DNA from 2 places in the Streptomyces sp. NPDC002889 genome. Region 2 is predicted to be linked to the other one. Evidence: riboswitches for the same ligand, from Rfam matches in the RefSeq annotation. Region 2 holds a riboswitch; the other holds the start of a gene.
What was found. A riboswitch is a leader RNA that binds a small molecule or an ion and turns the genes downstream of it on or off. The one in region 2 is predicted to bind cyclic di-AMP.
Positions count from the first base shown of each region.

Region 1: linked by a shared signal. The riboswitch ahead of ACFYWI_RS27925 (M23 family metallopeptidase) and the one ahead of ACFYWI_RS22160 (C40 family peptidase) in region 2 are both predicted to bind cyclic di-AMP.

Region 1 is NZ_JBIAPT010000021.1:15,814-23,319, forward strand. It holds gene trmB (tRNA (guanosine(46)-N7)-methyltransferase TrmB) at 1-40, shown strand, start outside; gene ACFYWI_RS27915 (PrsW family intramembrane metalloprotease) at 109-1,467, shown strand; gene ACFYWI_RS27920 (aldo/keto reductase) at 1,475-2,419, opposite strand; gene ACFYWI_RS27925 (M23 family metallopeptidase) at 2,790-3,842, opposite strand; cyclic di-AMP (ydaO/yuaA leader) riboswitch at 3,854-4,009, opposite strand; gene ACFYWI_RS27930 (PP2C family protein-serine/threonine phosphatase) at 4,248-5,405, opposite strand; tRNA gene ACFYWI_RS27935 (tRNA-Met) at 5,578-5,651, opposite strand; gene sigJ (RNA polymerase sigma factor SigJ) at 5,794-6,672, shown strand; gene ACFYWI_RS27945 (globin domain-containing protein) at 6,802-7,506, opposite strand, start outside.
Region 2 is NZ_JBIAPT010000014.1:95,980-103,485, forward strand. It holds gene ACFYWI_RS22130 (VOC family protein) at 1-4, opposite strand, end outside; gene bioD (dethiobiotin synthase) at 10-738, opposite strand; gene ACFYWI_RS22140 (adenosylmethionine--8-amino-7-oxononanoate transaminase) at 881-2,170, opposite strand; gene bioB (biotin synthase BioB) at 2,163-3,332, opposite strand; gene ACFYWI_RS22150 (8-amino-7-oxononanoate synthase) at 3,478-4,623, shown strand; gene ACFYWI_RS22155 (ATP-binding protein) at 4,828-5,259, shown strand; gene ACFYWI_RS22160 (C40 family peptidase) at 5,764-6,240, opposite strand; cyclic di-AMP (ydaO/yuaA leader) riboswitch at 6,243-6,409, opposite strand; gene ACFYWI_RS22165 (hypothetical protein) at 6,745-7,053, opposite strand; gene ACFYWI_RS22170 (ATP-dependent Clp protease proteolytic subunit) at 7,061-7,506, opposite strand, start outside.

The DNA.
Region 1 (7,506 bases), on a different contig from region 2:
GCACGACCTGCTGTTCCGCCGCACCCTGCCCGAGGCGTGACTCGGGGAACTCCCCCGCCGTGGCGGGCGCCATGGCCCGTTGTCAGTGACCCTCGTTAGGGTCGACGGGTGTCCGAGTCGTCCGAGCAGCACGCGTCACCGCCGAACTTCCCGCAGGGGCAGTCGCATCCGGCGGTGCCCGCGTGCGAGCAGCAGCAGATCGCGGAGCTGCTCAGCGCGGTGCCGCGACGTGGCCGCCCGCGCTACCGGCCGCGCGCTCGCCGGGTGTGGCGCAGCAAGGCGGTCCGCGCGGGCGTGCTGATCACGCTGCTCGCCCTGTGCGGCCTGGTGATCCTGGCACTCGTACGCGAACAGACCGGCACCCAGGGCCTGCTGGTGGGCCTCGGTCTCGCCACCCTCCCCGTCCCGCTGCTGATGGCGGCTTTCCGCTGGCTGGACCGGGTCGAGCCGGGCCCCTGGCGCAATCTCCTGTTCGCGTTCTCCTGGGGCGCCTGCGCCGCCGCACTGATCGCGATCATCGCGAACACCTTCGCGACCCGCTGGATAGCCACGGCGACCGCCGATCCGGCATCCGCGGACACGCTCGGCGCGATCGTCGTCGCCCCGGTCGTCGAGGAGAGCGCGAAGGCCGTCGCGATCCTGCTGCTCTTCCTCTTCCGCCGCCGGGACTTCACAGGGATCGTCGACGGCGTGGTGGTGGCCGGTTTCACCGCGACCGGCTTCGCCTTCACCGAGAACATCCTCTACCTCGGCAGCGCGTTCGGCGAGGATCAGGAGATCGGCACCTCGGGCCTCGGGTCGGTGACCGCCGCGACCTTTTTCGTACGCGTCGTGATGTCGCCCTTCGCGCACCCGCTCTTCACGGTGCTGACCGGCATCGGCTTCGGGATCGCCGCGCTGGCCGCCCGGCGGATCCTCCGTATCGCGCTGCCGCTGCTCGGCCTCGTTCTCGCGATGGGCATGCACGCGCTGTGGAACGGCTCCGTGTCGCTGTTCGGCCCATGGGGCTTCTACGCGGTGTACGCGGCGTTCATGGTGCCCGCGTTCGGGCTGCTGACCTGGCTGACGATCTGGACCCGGCAGCGGGAGCTCGGCACGATATCCACCCAGCTGCCCGCATACGCGGCGGCCGGCTGGCTGTCGCCGGCCGAGCCGCCCGCGCTGTCCTCCATGCGGGCGCGCACGATGGCGCGCGATTTCGCCAGGCGTACGTACGGCCCTGCGGCGGGGCATGCGGTGTCGGAGTACGAGGCGTTCGCGACGTCGCTCGCCTTTCTGCGCCACCGGGCCCACCGCGGCGCGGCGGGCCCGGACTTCGTGGAGCGCGAGCAGGAGCTGCTGCACCATCTGTGGCAGCGCAGGGAGGTGGCCGGTCCCTCGCTCACCTATGCGGCGCAGGCCACCGGCCGCGTGCGGGTGCCGCCGCCGTACCGCAACTACGGCGGCCCCAACCCCTACCGCACCTGACAGATCCCTACGCGGACGCGGCGCTCAGCTCGGCCAGCTCGTCCTCGGTCAGCTCCAGGCCGGCGACCGCGACCAGGGCGGGCAACTGCTCCACCATGCGGGCGGAGGCGATCGGAGCCGCGACGGTCGGCTGTGAGGCCAGCCAGGCCAGGGCGACGGTCGCGGGCTCGGCGCCGCGTGCGGTCGCGACCTTGTCGAGCGCGGCGAGGACCCTCAGGCCGCGCTCGGTCTCCAGATGCCTGCCCGCGCCCTGGGCCCGGGCGCTGTCCACCGTCGTACCCGGCCGGTACTTGCCGGTGAGGAATCCGGACGCGAGCGCGTAGTAGGGGACGGTGGCGAGACCGCCGGCGGCGGCCGTCTCCCGCAGTTCGCCCTCGTAGGTGTCACGCGAGACCAGGTTGTAGTGCGGCTGGAGCGCCACATAGCGCGCCAGGCCCTCCCTGTCGGAGAAGTCGAGGGAGGACTTCAGCCGCTCGGCGCTGAGGTTGGAGGCGGCGATGGCCCGTACCTTGCCGTCCTTCACCAGCTGGTCGAGTGCGGTGATGATCTCTTCGACGGGGACGGCCGGGTCGTCGAAATGCGTGTAGTACAGGTCGATGTGGTCGGTGCGCAGCCGGCGCAGCGACGCCTCGGCCGCCCCCTTGATGGTGGCCGCGGACAGGCCCTTGTACCGGGGGTGGGCGCCGACCTTGGTGGCGACGACGATCTCGGAGCGGTTGCCGCGCGCGGCCAGCCAGTTGCCGATGACGGTCTCGGACTCGCCGCCCTCGTTCCCGGGGGCCCACGAGGAGTAGGAGTCGGCGGTGTCGACGAAGTTGCCGCCGGCGGCGGCGTACGCGTCGAGCACGGCGAAGGACTGCGTCTCGTCGGCCGTCCAGCCGAAGACATTGCCGCCGAGGGCGAGCGGGAAGACCGCCAGGTCGGACGAGCCGAGGGTGCGGAGAGAAGTCATGGCGCGATCAACAACGCGGCCGGGGCGGGGTATTCCGGCAGCCCTGACGCCGGGGGGTGTGCCGCCGGAGCCCTGGGGATACGCCGCCGCGCCAGCCCAGCAGGGGGCCGGAAGCCGACCGGCCCCTGGCTCACCGGGCGGGCGAGGGGGCGGGCGGTCGGAGTTCGGGAGGGGCGGTTGTCCGGGACGTACCGGTTGCCGACGGGGGCGCCGCCCGACCCGGGACCCGTACACCTCGCAAGGCTGCAACGGGGCGGCCGGACGGGACTGCCTGGCTGGCACCGGCCAGGCAGTCGGCCTGCCTATCTCGCGGCTGCCGGTTCGGCCGTCGGTCTGCCGGCCCCGGAGAGACCGGCAGACCCTCGGTTCGTCAGACCGTGAGGCCCTTGTCCCGCAGCCATGCCATCGGGTCGAGGCCCGAGCCGCCCGCGGTGTGAACCTCGAGGTGCAGATGGGGTCCGGTGACATTGCCGGTCGCGCCGACGCGCCCGATGGTCTCGCCGGTGCTCACCTTCTGGCCCGCGCTCGCGGTCATGGAGGAGAGGTGGGCGTACCAGACCTCGCTGCCGTCCTCGAGCTCGAGGACGATGCGGTAACCGTAGGAGCCGGACCAGGCCGCCGACTTGACGGTGCCGCTGTGCACGGCCTTGACCGGGGTGCCGGTCGGCGCGGCGAAGTCCAGGCCGGTGTGCTGGCCGGAGGACCACATGGAGCCGGACTCGCCGTAGGTGGAGGTGATCGTGTACGAGGAGGTCGGCAGCGAGTAGCTCGCGGCGAGCTTGGCGAGGCGCTCGGCCTCCGCCTTGGCCTCCGCGGCCTCCTCGGCCTTGCGCTTCTCCTCCGCGGCCTTGGCCTCCGCCGTGCTCTGCTGCTTCGCCGCCTCGGCGGCGGCCTGCTCGGCGGCGGTCTTCTCCGCGGCCGCCTTCGCCTCGGCGTCCGCCTCGGCCTGCTGCTGCTCGGCCTGCGCGAGGATCCTGGCGCGCAGCGCCTCTCCCGCACCCGCCTTCTGCTCGGCCTCTGCTCCGTCGCCGCTGTCGACGGCGGTCGTCAGCGCGCTGAGGGGGGCGGTGTTCTCGTTCCCGTAGCCGGTGTCCGAGTCGTCGGACATCAAGGAGCCCACGCCCGGAATGGACTTGGCGTCGGGGAGCTTGTCCGCGATCGAGTCGGGAAGGGATATGGAGACCGCCGGCTTGTCCTGTGCGGTGGCCATGCCGCCCGCGCCGACCGCGGCGATCACGCCGACGCCGAGCACGGTGGAGCTCCGCGCGAGACCGCCGCGCTGCTTGACGACACGGTGCCGGCCGCGCACCGGACGGACGGAGTCCGCGGTGGGGTTCCACTCCTCCCACTCCCGCTCCACCACCTCGTCACCGAAGGGATCAGTTTTGAAGGCGGTTTCGGGGGCAGGCATGTTGGACGCCACGAAGGCGTACTCCTTTCCTTCCTTCTCGCCTACCGGGTTAGCTGACGGGTTCGGAGCAGGAAGGTCTCCTACGGACGCTTCGGCCGCGAACAACACGACAAAAGACGCCCGATTCACCCCAATTGGTGGTTCCCCGGTTCCCTTGCGGAATTCGGCGCGTGCGCACGGCGCCGTCTCTTACGACGGCTGGGACGACCGCGCTGCGTTATCGAACGTTAATAGAGACCAGTACCGGATTCCAAGCCGTTCCGACTGATCATTGACGACTTCGGCCAGGACGTACCGGGACACAACAGGCTGGAATCGGGCGACTTGATCACCCCTCGATCCAGGCCATCTCTCTGACGGTTCGTCAAATGTTATGCGGAGTGATGTCTTTCGATTACACGCCGTGTGCGGCGGCTGTCACGCGCGTCCGGAATTCTCGTCGGTGGCCACCATCGGGACGGTTCTGCGGCGCTCCGGCTGCCCCTCGGCCGGCCGGCCGACCGCCAGCAGTGCCATGTCGTCGTTCGTCCCGCCGCCCGTGTGCCGCCGCACGTCCTCGACGAGCGTGTCCAGCAGTTCCTCGGGCCCGGAGAACTGCCGCCCGCGCAGCCGCGCACCGGGGTCGTAGAACACCCCGTCCGCATCGCGCGCCTCGGACAGCCCGTCGGTGTAGAGCAGGAGTGTGGCCCCCGCCGGCAGCGGATACTCCTCCGCCCGGTCCGGCCACCGGTCCAGCTCCCCCATCCCCAGCGGCAGCGAGGCCGCCGACGGCACCAGGCTCTCCAGCTCCCCGTCGGCGTGCAGCAGCAGCGGATCCGGATGGCCGCGGTTCACCAGCAGCACCACGTCCCCGTCGCGGCCGATCTCGCCCAGTACGGCGGTGGTGAACCCCTCCATCGCATCGAGCTCCTCTCCCCGGGCCGCCTCGCGCGCCAGCGCCCGGTCCAGCCGCTGGGCCACGCCCTCCAGGGAGCGCTCCTGCTCGGCCGCTTCCCGGAACGCCCCGATGAGGATGGCCACAGCCGCCACCGCCCCCATCCCCTTGCCGCGTACGTCCCCGACGATCAGCCGTACCCCGTGCGGGGTCTCCTGCACGGCGAACAGGTCACCGCCGATGGCCGCATCCGCCTGCGCCGCCTCGTACCGGGCGGCGACCCGCAGCCCGTCGATACGGTCGGACGGGGGCGGCAGCACGGCACGCTGCGCGGTCTCGGCGATCACGCGGGCGGAGGCGAGCCGCTCGCCACTGCGGCGTACGACCCGATTGATGAGCAGGGCGAGCCCCGAGACGGTCACCACCGTGCTCACCTCGGTGTACGAGGTGATCTCCCCGATGGACTGGTTGTAGAAATGCAGGCCGGTCACACCCATGATCGCCGCGATCCCGGTCAGCAGGGTCGCGTACCAGGTGAAGAGCGGGGCCGCGAGCAGCGGGGCCGCCGCGAACATCGGCACCGCGGTGAACCGGGGCGGGGTCAGCAGATCGAAGACCACCCCACCGACGATCATCAGCGCGGGCAGCGCGCGGACGATGCGCTGAGCGCTGTAGATGCTGCCCTGCTCTCGCCCCAAGATCGCTCTCCTGCCCGGTCCGCCCTCGGCTGCGGACGGTACCGCGCTCTGACCAGGCTCTCGGCAGCCGCGCCGTACAGCGGCGCACCGTCGTCCGACCGGGCGACACCGAGTCCCGGACACGACAACGGCCCGGTTCCGATCTCATCGATCGGAACCGGGCCACTGCCTGCAGTAGCGGGGACAGGATTTGAACCTGCGACCTCTGGGTTATGAGCCCAGCGAGCTACCGAGCTGCTCCACCCCGCGTCGGTAAACACAACCTTACGCCATCCGGAACGTGGTCCCGACCATTTTCCGGCCGCAGGGCGATCTCACCCCCAATTACTGTCACATCGACCCCCTCCTGTCCGTCATTGCTATGACGGACAGCGACGAGGAGACGTGGACGATGAACGAGACCGAGTTCCTGGCGGAGCGCTTCGAGGAGCACCGTACGCATCTGCGGGCGGTCGCCTACCGGATGCTCGGCTCGCTGAGCGAGGCGGACGACGCGGTGCAGGAGGCCTGGCTGCGCCTCAGCCGCACCGACACCGAGCGCGTCGAGAACCTCGGCGGCTGGCTCACCACGGTGGTCGGCCGGGTCTGCCTGGACATGCTGCGCTCGCGCGTGTCCCGGCGCGAGGAGCCGATGGACGTGCGTCTGCCCGAGCCGATCGTCAGCTGCGCGGACGCGGTCGACCCGGAGCACGAGGTGCTGCTGGCCGACTCGGTCGGTCTCGCCCTGCTCGTGGTGCTCGAGACACTGGCGCCCGCGGAGCGTCTCGCGTTCGTACTGCACGACATGTTCGCGGTGCCGTTCGACGAGATCGCCCCCGTCGTGGGCCGTACACCGGCGGCGGCCCGTCAGCTCGCCAGCCGTGCCCGCCGCCGGGTCCAGGGCTCGGCCCCTGCCCCCGACCCCGACCCCGCGCTGCAGCAGGAGGTCGTGGCGGCGTTCCTCACCGCGGCCCGCGGGGGCGAGTTCGACGCGCTCGTCGCCGTACTCGACCCGGACGTCGTGCTCCGCTCCGACGGCGGCACGTTCCGCCCGGGCGCGGTGGTCCACGGCGCCGCGGCGGTGGCCGGCCGGGCGATCACCTTCGCCCGCTTCGCCGAGACCGCGCGACCGGCGCTGGTCAACGGAGCGGCGGGCGTGGTCGCGGCGGCGGGCGGCAAGCCGCTGTCGGTCATGGCGTTCACGGTCACCGGCGGCAGGATCGTCGAGATCGACATCCTCAACGACCCGGAGCGCCTGGCCCGCCTGGACCTGACGTTCCTGACCGGCTGAGGGGCAAGGCGCACTGAGCCCCCCGTCCGCCCGGCGGCACGCCCGGCGGACGGACGGCCGGGGCAGCCCGCTGTCGCGCGGCCGTCCCGGGCCAGGTCCGCTCCCCTCCGGACCTGTCGGCTCGCCCGCCTACTGCTGCCCGATCCAGAGGTCCGGGCCGAACACCTCGTAGTGGATCGCCCGGGCGGGCACACCCCGGCGCAGCAGGTCCCCGCGCACCGCGCGCATGAACGGCAGCGGACCACAGAGGTAGGCCGTCAGGCTCTCCGGCAGATCCAGTGTGCCGACGTCCGCCCGGCCCGCCTCCGCCTCCGGCTCAAGGTCGCCGGGCTCCTCGTAGAAGAGGTGCAGCCTTGCATGCGGGTGCGCCTCGACGAGCCGGCGCAGCTCGTCCCGGTGGGCATGGTCCGCGGGACCGCGGTCGGCGTGGAGCACGGTCACGGGGCGGCCCGATCCGGTGGCGGTCAGGTGGTCGAGCATGGCCAGCAGGGGCGTACTGCCGATACCGGCGGACGCCAGGAGCAGCGGGCCGTCGTCTTCGCGCAGCACCAGGTCACCGAACGGGACGGACACGTTCAACACATCGCCCGCCCGGGCGTGTTCGTGCAGCCATGACGAGACCTCACCCTCAGGGCCCGCCCCGCCCCGCACGCGCTTGACGGTGATGCGCCACTGCGACCGACCGGGCGCGGCGGAGAGGCTGTACTGGCGGATCTGCCGTGCTCCGTCGGGGAGTTGGACCTGAACGCTGACGTACTGCCCCGGGCGGAAGGGCGCGAGGGGAAGCCCGTCGGCACGCCTCAGGTGGAGCGAGACCACGTCAGGTGTCTCCTC
Region 2 (7,506 bases):
GCATGCGGGTCAGCGTACGGCCACGTCGAACGCCGCCGCGGTGAACGCCGCCGCGTCCCAGCGGCCGCCGAGCCGGGGAGCGAGCCAGTCCCCGGCCTGCTCCCGGAACCGGTCGGGTGGCAGTGCCCCGGCACCCTGCGGTACGGCTCCGAGCAGCGGCGCACCCGCCGCCTGAGGCAGGTCCGCCAGATTGCAGCGCGCGGCGAGGTCCGGGTCGGCGGGCCAGCTGCCCACGACCACCCCGAGCTGCTCCAACTGCCGTGTCCGCAGAGCCTCCGCGGTCAGCGTCGTCATGTTCAGCGTGCCGAGCCCGGCGGGCGCGACCACCAGGACGGGCGCGCCCAGCTCACCGGCCACATCGGCGAGCGTGGCCCCGCTGTCGTCGAACCGGACGAGCAGCCCGCCCGCCCCCTCGACCAGCACCAGATCGTGCTGGGTCGCCAGCCGCTGCGCGGCCTCGGCCACCTGCTGGGGACGTACGGGAACCAGGCCTGCCCGTCGCGCGGCCGTGGCGGGCGCGAGCGGCTCGGGGAAACGGGCGAGCTCGGCGCCGGTCACCTCCCCGGCGAGGCGCCGCACCTCCTCGACGTCGCCGGCCTCACCCGGCGCGACCCCGGTCTGCGCGGGTTTGACGACGGCGACGGACCGCCCCCGCGCCCGCGCGAGCGCGGCAACCGCGGCGGTCACCACGGTCTTGCCGATCTCCGTCCCGGTTCCGGTCACGACGATCACTGGCATGGTGCTTTCCTCTGTTCGCTGCGGCCCTGCCCGTCTGCCGGCCGCGGTCGTGTCGCCGGGTGCCCGAGGCGCAGCCCGTCCGCCGGTGGCCTGCGGTGCGCCCGGCAGGTGAGCCCCGCCGTGGGGACGCACCCACGCGCCCTCATCCCGCGGACACGGCCGCGCACACCGCCCTGCACACCCGGGCCACATCCTCGTCGCCCGTCACGTACGGCGGCATCGTGTACACCAGGTCGCGGAACGGCCGCAGCCACACGCCCTCGCGTACCGCCGCCGCCGTGGCCGCCTCCATGTCCACCGCGTGGTCCAGCTGGACCACGCCGATCGCCCCGAGCACCCGGACATCCTTCACCCCGGGCCGGCCGGCCGCCTCCGCCAGACCGTCCCGCAGGCCCGTCTCCAGGCGCTTGATCTCCTGCTGCCAGTCCTGGGCGAGCAGCAGGTCGATCGACGCGCAAGCCACCGCCGACGCCAGCGGGTTGCCCATGAACGTCGGTCCGTGGGCCAGTACCGGGATCTCGCCCTGCGAGATTCCGTCGGCCACGCGTGAGGTGCACAGCGTCGCCGCCATCGTGAGATAGCCGCCGGTCAGCGCCTTGCCCACACACATCACATCGGGCGCGACCCCACCGTGCTCCGCAGCGAACAGCGCGCCCGTGCGGCCGAACCCGGTGGCGATCTCGTCGAAGACGAGCAGCACACCGTGCTCGTCGCACGCCGCCCGCAGCACCCGCAGATACTCGGGGGAGTGGAAGCGCATACCGCCCGCGCCCTGCACCACCGGCTCCACGATCACCGCGGCCAGCTCGTGCGCATGCCGCGCGATCAGAGCGCGCAGCCCGTCCGCGTACGTCTCCTCGTACTCGGCCGGCGGCGCGTCCGCGAAGATCTGACGCGGCAGCACACCCGACCACAGCTCGTGCATCCCTCCCTCGGGATCGCACACCGCCATCGGCTGCCACGTGTCCCCGTGGTACCCGCCGCGCCAGGTCAGCAGCCGCCGTTTCTCCGGCCGTCCCACCGATCGCCAGTGCTGCAGGCACATCTTCACCGCCACCTCGACGGACACCGAGCCCGAGTCGCACAGGAAGACGTGCCGCAGGGGCTCGGGGGTGATCTCCACCAGCCGGGCGGCCAGCCGTACGGCGGGCTCATGCGTGAGCCCGCCGAACATCACATGACTCATCCGCCCCAGCTGGCCGTGCGCCGCATCGTTGAGAACCGGGTGGTTGTAGCCGTGGATCGCCGACCACCACGACGACATGCCGTCGATCAACTCGCGCTGACCGTGGGCGGGTTCCGCGAGCCGCAGCCGTACCCCGGACGCGGACTCGACGACCAGCGGGTCCGTACGGCCCGGCATCGGGCCGTACGGATGCCAGACATGGGCCCGGTCCAGGGACAGCAGTTCAGCGGGGGACAGCTCAGGCATTGGGCGCGAGATCCGTGCCGGCACCACGGCGGCGTACGGACACGAGGTCGGTGCGCGCCGCCTGGACGTCGGGAGCCTTCTCGGCAGTGGCCGGACCGCCCGAGCACGCGCCCGCCCCTTCGCCGTCGCCGCACACGGACGTGGCACAGCCGCCACCGGACCGGTGCTCGGGCAGGGTCGAGGTGTCCGTACCCTCCACCTCGAAACCGGCGTCCGTGATCATCTCCAGGTCGGCCTTGCCGGCCTGGCCCTCACTGGTCAGATAGTCGCCGAGGAAGATCGAGTTGACCAGGTGCAGGGCGAGCGGCTGCATCGTGCGCAGATGCACCTCGCGGCCGCCCGCGAGCCGTACCTCCACGTCCGGGCAGACGAACCGCACCATCGCCAGAATGCGCAGGGCGCGCTGTGGTGTGAGGTTCCATTCCTTGGCGAGCGGGGTGCCCTCGAACGGGATCAGGAAGTTCACCGGTACCGAATCCGGGTCCAGTTCACGCAGCGCGAAGACGACGTCGACGAGGTCCTCGTCGCTCTCGCCCATTCCGGCGATCAGACCCGAACAGGCCGACAGACCGGCGGCGTGCGCCTTGTTCACCGTGTCCACGCGGTCCGCATAGGTGTGCGTGGTCGTGATGTCCCCGTACGTCCCCTCCGAGGTGTTCAGGTTGTGGTTGTACGCGTCGGCGCCCGCGTCGCGCAGTCGCTCTGCCTGGCCGTCGGAGAGCAGCCCGAGGCACGCACAGACCTCCACGCCCTCGTTCTGCTCCTTGATCGCCTCGATCGTCTTCGAGACCCGGTCCACGTCCCGGTCCGTCGGACCGCGGCCGCTCGCCACCAGGCACACCCGCTTGGCCCCACCGGCCACACCGGCGGCCGCGGCCTCGGATGCCTCGTCCGGCTTGAGCCAGGTGTACTTGAGGATCTCCGCCTTGGATCCCAGCCGCTGCGAGCAGTACGAACAGTCCTCGGGGCACAGACCCGACTTGAGGTTGACCAGATAGTTGAGCTTCACCCGCCGCCCGAACCACTGCCGGCGCACCTTGCCGGCCGCGGCAACCACATCGAGCAGATCGTCGTCGGAGGTCGCCAGTACGGCGAGCGCTTCTTCACGGGTCGGCAGCTCGCGCCGCAGCCCCTTCTCCACCAGTGCGTTCAGCAGGTCCATGGCGTCGATCCTGACGTACGGCACACGCCGTGGCCAAGGAGGATCCCCACAACAGCGTCTGTTTGAGGTGTGTGCATGGCCACATCCACTCCTCGAGCGCACCCGGTTAAGGTCTGTGCGCTGCCTACAAAAGGACCGGACCACCATGCCCCAGGATCCTTTCGACTGGATCGACGACGAGTCGCGCCGCCGTGAGCGCGCGGGCCTCGTACGGACGCTCCGGCCGCGCCCCGCCGACTTCGGCCTGCTCGATCTGGCGAGCAACGACTACCTGGGTCTCACCCGCCGCCCGGAGATCACCGAGGCCGCGGCCGAGGCTGCCCGCCGCTGGGGCGCGGGGGCCACCGGATCCCGGCTCGTCACCGGCAGCACCGCACTGCACGCCGAGCTCGAACGCGAACTGGCGGCCTTCTGCGGATTCGAGGCAGCCCTCGTGCTGTCCTCCGGCTACGCCGCCAACCTCGCCGCCGTGACCGCGCTCAGCGGCCGCGACGCGCTGATCGTCTCCGACGCGGGCAACCACGCCTCCATCGTCGACGGCTGCCGGCTCTCCCGTGCCGAGACCGCGGTCGTACCGCACACCGATGTGGACGCCGTACGCAAGACGCTCGACGCGCACCCGGGCCGCCGGGCCCTCGCTGTCACCGACTCGGTGTTCTCGGTGGACGGCGACGCCGCGCCGCTGCCGGCGCTTGCCGACGCCTGCCGTGAGCACGGCGCAGCGTTGCTCGTCGACGACGCACACGGGCTCGGAGTGCTCGGCGACGGCGGTCGCGGCGCCCTCGACGCCGTCGGCCTGGCAGGCCGTCCAGGTGTCGTCACCACGCTCACGCTGTCCAAGTCGCTCGGCAGCCAGGGCGGCGCGGTCCTCGGCCCGGCCCGTGTCATCGACCATCTGGTCAACACCGCCCGCACGTTCATCTTCGACACCGGCCTCGCCCCCGCCGCCGCGGGCGCTGCCCTCGCGAGCCTGCGGCTGCTGCGCCGGGAGCCCGCACTCGCGGGTCGGGCGCGAGACGTGGCGGCGACGCTGCACCGGCGGCTGACCGATGCCGGACTCATCTCCGCGCGTCCGGACGCCGCGGTCGTCTCGGTCCAGGCGCCCTCACCGGAGGCAGCGCTGCAGTGGGCCGCCGACTGCCGGGCGGCGGGGCTCGTGGTCGGGTGTTTCCGTCCCCCCTCGGTGCCGGACGGAATCTCCCGGATCCGGCTCACGGCCCGGGCCGACCTCACCGATCAGCAGCTCGGCGCAGCGGTCGAGACCATCGTCCGGGCCGCGCCGATGCGTTGACGCGCGGCGGTGTCACCGCCCCAAATACGCTCTCCCGTAGCAGAGTTCACCGCATCGAGCGACAGATAAATGCCTATCTCGGTGGATCGGCGTCCCTGACGCCCGATAAGTGGCAGTCTGACGCGCAGCGCAATCCGTGGCCGTCCTCGCATTTCATCCGCTACGAGTCGGAGACCGGCCCGGTGGGAAAGGGACAGCGTCGCCATGGCAGACCACCAAGAAGCATCCGTCACTCTGCCGAGCGATCCCGCCTCGGTCTCGGTGGCCCGAAGATATGTCACGAGCGTCGTATCCGGGTGGGGGCTGCCGACCGAGGCCGAAGCAGCCGACACCGTACGCCTGATCGTTTCCGAACTGGCTACCAATGCCGTGCAGCACACCTTCGGGCAGTCGCCCACCTTCACCGTCGACCTGCGGCTCGAGCGCGACGAGCAACTGTGCATCGGAGTCACCGACAGTCATCCGCGCTGGCCGCAGCGGCTGCCCGCCGCGGTCCGCCAGGACAACGGCCGTGGCATGGTCATCATCCGCAGCCTCACCGCGGAGTGCGGTGGCAGGCTGTCGATCACTCCTACCGCGGACGGCGGAAAGACCGTGTGGATCGCCCTGCCCTGGAGCGTTCCGGTACAGAGCTGAGCCCGGGTGCTCCTGCGCGGACTGTCGGCCGGTCCGGCCGAACACGCCGCGCAGCAGGGCCTATAGCGACTGCGCGGCGGCACTCGATTCCGGACCACGGCGCACGAGCGAGATCGTCCGGCGCAAAGCGGTGGGGTCCAACTGCCGTACCTCCAGCGGAGTCGCGGCCATTGCCGCCACCATCTCCGGTACCACGGCCACCCCGAGGCCCCGGAGCAGGCGCACTCCAGCGCATGGCCCGGCGACCTGCACACCGCGGCGGGCGTCGCACCCCGCCTGCGCCAGAGGGCCATCCGCCCCTGCAGGAAGGATGCGAGGGCGCGCTGCCGATCAGCGGCTGCCCGGCGAGATCACTCACCAGGCAGCCGAACCGGTGTTGCAGGTCGAGGGCTGCGACGGCCGTGCCGTGGAAGGCGTCACGGGTGGCGCGTGCACCGTACCGTGCGCGCGGTCCGGCCGTTGCCGCACTGGTGCAGGGGAGCGTGATCCGTATCGGTCGTGGTGTCAGCGCACGCGGCCGTACCGGACGCTGCTCGACCAGATCTTGTCCCGCCGCACCACCGAACCCGTTTTGGGGGAGTGCCAGATCCTGCCCCTGCCGGCGTAGATCCCTACGTGGTAGACGTGACCGCCGTAGTGGAAGAAGACCAGGTCGCCGCGTTGTCTTTCCGCGGCGGAAATACGGCGGGTCCGGTTGTACTGCTGCTGGGCGGTACGCGGCAGTCGTTTGCCCGCCTTCTTGTAGGAGTACTGAGTCAGCCCTGAGCAGTCGAACAGATGCGGGCCCGTGGCGCCGTACCCGTAAGGCGCTCCTCTCTTCGACGCGGCCACTTCGAGTGCCCTGGTGGCGTGGGTGGTCACCGCCTGGGCGGGAGCTGCGCCACCGGGTGCCACAAGTGTGCCGCCGACAACGGCAAGAGTCAGTGCCGATACGGCCCCCGCTCGTGACAGCAGGAGCGGGAGATCAATCTGCGCAGTCATGCGCAACCCTTCGTCAGCCGCCTGTGAAGGGTGACCTGTCGGGTTCGGACCGGCGAAGACGCCCGGCCGCTGAAAGCGGCTTAACCCCAAGGGACGACCGAAGGAAACGGTCGCCCCGTACTGCCTGGGCCCTCCACTCCTGCCGATGCACTTCTGTCGACCAGTCATCCGGTGCGGCGGCAGGACTCAGCGTCCGCCCGGACCGCCCCGTCAAGGTGGCGGGGGCTTGTCGTCTCACGGATCCTGACCCACACATGTCCGTTTTCCGAGTTGAAACGGCTATTGTGAAGCTAATCACGACTGATCTATTTGGGTATTCGGTACCGTTTTGATCGCTTTTGCGTGACGTCGAACCCCCGCTGTGCAGGGGTGAAACCGTCAATTACGCCAAACCGGTAGTCGTGTTGCGCAACTCCTTGAGCAGGTGCTCAATTCGTCCGGAGTCCACCGAACGGGGTACTGGAGGCAGTACCCCGTTGGCGGTTGACGGCAGCAGATAGTCCGTCAACTCGTGGCTGAAGGTGGCATCGTCACCCGGTTCGCCCTCCGCTCACCGTCGAGGACCCGCAGAGCCTCGGCGAGCGTCGCGGCGTGAACCTCGCTCTCGCCGCGCGTATGCATCAGCGTCAGGGCCTCCTTGAGAGCGGCGGCCCGGCCGACCAGAGCCTGAGCCGCGCGCAGCGCCCCGTAGGTGTGGGCGGAGCGTGCAGGGTTGATCCGCCCCAGCAGATCGACCACGGCGAGGTAGCTGTCGACGAAGTCGGCCTCTGCGCGGGTCAGAGCGGGCAGCGGCGGCAGTTCCGGCAGCGGCATGTGCCACTCACCTCTGCCCGGAGAGCGAGGTCTTGCGGTTGTCGACGACATGGTCGACCAGACCGTACGCCCTGGCCTCCGTGGCGTTGAAGATCTTGTCCCGCTCCAGGTCGGCGGTGATCCTCTCGGCGGGCTGCCCGGTGTGGCGCACCAGCATCCCGGCGACTTGGGTGCGCAGCCGCAGCAATTCCTGGGCATGGATCTCCAGATCGGACGGCTGTCCGCGCAATGGCTCCTCGAAGGAGGGCTGCTGGACGACGATCCGTGCACCGGGCAGGGCCATCCGCTTGCCGGGTGCGCCCGCGGCGAGCAGCACGGCGGCGGTCGAGGCGGCCCGGCCCAGGCAGTACGTCTCCACGTCGCAGGTGATGACCTGCATCGTGTCGTAGATCGCGGACATGGCGCTCATCGAGCCGCCCGGGGAGTTGATGTACAGCGCGATGTCGCGGTCCG